DNA from 2 places in the Variovorax cryoconiti genome. Region 1 is predicted to be linked to the other one. Evidence: riboswitches for the same ligand, from Rfam matches in the RefSeq annotation. Region 1 holds a riboswitch; the other holds the start of a gene.
The links. Region 1 has a riboswitch for S-adenosylhomocysteine ahead of ahcY (adenosylhomocysteinase). Riboswitches for the same ligand answer to the same signal wherever they lie in the genome.

Region 1 (2,197 bases):
GGCCGATGTTGCAGACGATCGCCTGGTCCTTCATCGCAGCCATGATGTCGTGCGTGATGACGTCCTTGTTGCCGGTGGTCGTCACGAAGATGTCGGCCTTGTCGGCGGCGTATTCCATCGTCACGACCTTGTAGCCTTCCATCGCGGCCTGCAGGGCGTTGATGGGGTCGATTTCCGTGACCCACACCTGGGCCGACAGCGCGCGCAGCGCCTGGGCCGAGCCCTTGCCCACGTCGCCGTAGCCGGCCACGACCGCGACCTTGCCGGCGATCATCACGTCGGTGGCGCGCTTGATGCCGTCCACCAGCGATTCGCGGCAGCCGTACAGGTTGTCGAACTTGCTCTTGGTGACCGAGTCGTTGACGTTGATCGCGCGGAACTGCAGCGTGCCCTTGGCGGACATCTCGTTCAGGCGGTGCACGCCGGTGGTCGTCTCTTCGGTCACGCCGATGATCTCTGCCGACTTGCGGGTGTACCAGGTCGCATCGATGGCGAGCTTGGCCTTGATGGCGGCGAAGAGGATGGTCTCTTCTTCGCTGGTCGGCTTGGCCAGCACGCCCAGATCCTTTTCAGCCTTCTGGCCCAGATGCATCAGCATCGTGGCGTCGCCGCCGTCGTCCAGGATCATGTTCGGGCCTTCGCCCTTCGAACCCTTGGGGCCGAAGTCGAAGATCGCGTGGGTGTAGTCCCAGTAGTCCTTCAGCGACTCGCCCTTGATCGCGAACACCGGCGTGCCGGCGGCGGCGATGGCGGCGGCAGCGTGGTCCTGCGTCGAGAAGATGTTGCACGATGCCCAGCGCACTTCGGCGCCGAGCGCTTGCAGCGTCTCGATGAGCACGGCGGTCTGGATCGTCATGTGCAGCGAACCGGTGATGCGCGCGCCCTTGAGCGACTGCGCCTTCGCGAATTCGGAGCGGATGGCCATGAGGCCGGGCATTTCGGTTTCCGCGATGCGGATTTCCTTGCGGCCCCAGGCGGCAAGGGACAGGTCGGCGATCGCCTGGTCGGCGGTGGCAACGGGGGTGGGCTTGAGAACAGCGCTCATGAGAACTCCAAGGCAAGTTGAAAACTGCCGCTGTGTTCGGGTCGACCGGAAAGGGGACTCACCGCGAGAACAGCGGATGAGCGTGGTTGCGATGGGGTCCGAGCCTCACGCCTGATGGCGCTGCAACGCTCCTCGGAGCCGACATTCTAAATGTTCGGCGTCACAAGGCAGCCACCGTCACATTCATTTTCCTTTCATCCAGTAACATTTACGCGGGCGCCGCCAGGGCACGGCCAGGAGGCGATTCTCAAAACACAGCGCAAAAAGCGCGAAAGGGAGTTGGATATGCGAGGAATTTCGAGGGCGCTCTGCGGATCGTTGCTGCTGAGCATGCTGTTGGCCGGTTGCGGAGGCGGCGGCGGTGACAGCGGTGAAAGCGCAAGCGCCAATCTGTCGAACGGCGGCACCACCCCGGCGCCGGCGGAGGCGCAGCTGACCGTCAAGGTGACCGTCAACGGCGCGCAAGCCGCGCCGGACGCGTCTGGCACTTACGCCGTGAAGCCGGGCGATGCCGTGGTCGTGACGCCGAGCCAGGCGTCCAGCTGGACGTCGACCAACGGAACGGCGAGCGCGATCACGCTGCGCAACCCCAGCATCTCCGGCAGCCAATGGGCGTCGCAGTTGGTAAACACGCTGACCGCTACAGCGCTCTACACGGTGACCGCCAGCGTGGGCACCACACTGAGCGCCACGGTCGCCTTCAGCGTGGCCGCTGGCGACGCGCGCAATGGCACCTACAAGGTCTTTGCGACCAATGGCACGCAGCAGACGCTGACACTCAACGTCGACACGAAGACCTACGAAATGCGCGAGAACGCCACCGCGGCGGAGTCCGGGTCGATCAGCGAGGACGCCAGCGTGACCGGCACCTACATGTTCGGCAGCAGTCGCATCACCACGGTCGCCAACACGGCGCGCTTCAGGTTTGCGCAGGACACTGTCGTCGGCGCGTTCCCGTTCACCGTCACCCAGGCTGCAACGACCAGCTACGCCGTCCAGCCCTTCGTGGCTTCTCGCGCCTTGGAAACGAGCGCGAGCGCACTCGACGGCGTGTACAACCGCTTCGGCATCGACGTTGCGCCAGCATCGGCCTCGTCGACCATCTCGCAATTTCAGATCGCAGGCAGCGGCACCACACTGGTTCGCTGCGTA
Region 2 (2,197 bases), on a different contig from region 1:
GATCTGCTGGTACGCCTCTTCGGTGTCCTCGACGATGAACTCGGTGATGCCGTGCACCAGCGCGTGGGCGAGCCGGTCGCCCACGCTCACCGGCGCCTCGGGCGTGCCGCGCCAGTCGTTGCGCTTGCTCTCGTCCTTGGCGCCGCTCTTGGCGGTCTCGGCCACTTCGACCAGGCGCTCGCCCGCATCGGGGCTGCGGTTGAGCACCACGTCTTCGACGCGCTCGCGCAGCACCGGCTCGAGGTCGTCGTACACGCCGACCATGCCGGCGTTGACGATGCCCATGTCCATGCCGGCCTTGATCGCGTGGTACAGGAACACGGTGTGGATGGCCTCGCGCACCGGGTCGTTGCCACGGAAGCTGAAGCTCACGTTCGACACGCCGCCCGACACCTTGGCGCCCGGCAGGTTCTGCTTGATCCAGCGCGTCGCCTCGATGAAGTCGACCGCGTAGTTGTTGTGTTCCTCGATGCCGGTCGCAACCGCGAAGATGTTCGGGTCGAAGATGATGTCCTCGGCCGGAAAGCCGATCTCGTCGACCAGGATGCGGTAGGCGCGCTGGCAGATCTCGACCTTGCGCTCGTAGGTGTCGGCCTGGCCCTTTTCGTCGAAGGCCATCACGACCGCGGCGGCACCGTAGCGGCGCAGCAGCTTGGCCTGGTGGCGGAACTGATCTTCGCCTTCTTTCATGCTGATCGAGTTGACGATGCCCTTGCCCTGGATGCAGCGCAGGCCGGCCTCGATGACCTCCCATTTCGACGAATCGACCATGATCGGCACACGCGCGATGTCGGGCTCCGACGCGATCAGGTTCAGGAAGCGGACCATCGCGGCCTTGCTGTCGAGCATGGCCTCGTCCATGTTGATGTCGATCACCTGCGCGCCGTTCTCGACCTGCTGGCGCGCCACGGCCAATGCCTCTTCGAACTGGCCGTTCAGGATCATCCGCGCGAAGGCCTTGGAGCCGGTGACGTTGGTGCGCTCGCCGATGTTGACGAACAGCGTGCCGTCGCCGATGCGCACCGGCTCGAGGCCCGACAGCTTCATCGGGGGAACGGACGTGACTGCTGCTGGGGAAGACGGTTCGGACATGGGCTCACCTGGATTCGCGGGGGGTCAGGTGAGCGTCGTTGCGGGGAATGGACCCGAGCCTGGCGGGGGTGCCGCTGCAACGCTCCTCGGGGGGTCTGGATTTTAGTTGCCTTTGTTCGAAGGGATGGTTGTCCGGGGCATCGATGTGTGGCGTGGGGGCGTCGGCGGGCGGTAGGCCTGTGGGCGGCAGACGACTGCGGCCCTTCGGGCTTCGCTGCTGCTCCTCGCGAAAGGCGGGGTCCGCGCAAACTCGCTTCGCTCAAACACGCGCGGCCCTGATCCGCCTTTCGCTGCGGTGCTCGCCGCAGCCGGACAGCCGCCCACAGGCCTACCGCCCACCGACGTGGACGCGATCGTTGTGCATCTCCAGCGAGTGCGATCGTTGCTCACCCCCCAAGCCCGGCAGGCGGTGCGGGCCGGGCGCTCTCACCAAAGCCAACGATCAAGCAGTGACCACATCCCCCACCCGCACCGTCGAAAAAGCAAACGGCGGCAATCCCTTCAACAGCCGCTGCCCATACGACGTCCGCACCAGCCTCCGGTCGTAGCAGTAGACTGAAGCCCGGTCCTCCTCGCTGCGAATCGCCCGCCCCACCCACTGCGCCAGGCGAATGGCCGTCGCCGGCACCACCAGCTCGGTGAACGGATCGCGTCCCACCGTGCGCAGCCACTCGGCCCGCGCCTCGCCGACCGGGTCGTCCGGCGGCGCAAAGGGCAGCTTGGCGATGAAGACCGATTCGCAGAGCTTGCCCGGCAGGTCGAGCCCTTCGCCGAAGGACTGCATGCCGAAGACGATCGACGGCAGCCCCTCGGCCACGCGGTGGCGGTGGGTGGCGAGCAGTTGCTGGCGCGGCATGGCCGTCTGCAGCAGCACGCGCGGCTTGAGTGGGGCGGGCAGCGCCTCGACGGCCTGGCGCAACTGGTCGCGCGAGGTGAACAGCACCAGCGCACCGTGCCGAACCTCGGCCAGGTCGCGCACCAGCGACTGGACCATCTCGGCGACATAGCCGGCCGCGTCGCGTGGGTCGGCGCGGGTCTCGACGGCGATGAGCTTGCCCTGGGCGGCGTAGTCGAAGGGGCTGGGCACCTCCAGCGTCGTCGCGGC

Region 2: another riboswitch for S-adenosylhomocysteine. It lies ahead of metH (methionine synthase); the one in region 1 lies ahead of ahcY (adenosylhomocysteinase).

What each region holds. Positions count from the first base shown of each region.
Region 1 is NZ_JBPJZI010000009.1:127,050-129,246, reverse strand. It holds gene ahcY (adenosylhomocysteinase) at 1-1,045, opposite strand, end outside; S-adenosyl-L-homocysteine riboswitch at 1,117-1,185, opposite strand; gene ACSFA2_RS20260 (hypothetical protein) at 1,196-2,197, shown strand, end outside.
Region 2 is NZ_JBPJZI010000013.1:87,283-89,479, reverse strand. It holds gene metH (methionine synthase) at 1-1,092, opposite strand, end outside; S-adenosyl-L-homocysteine riboswitch at 1,116-1,186, opposite strand; gene dinG (ATP-dependent DNA helicase DinG) at 1,535-2,197, opposite strand, start outside.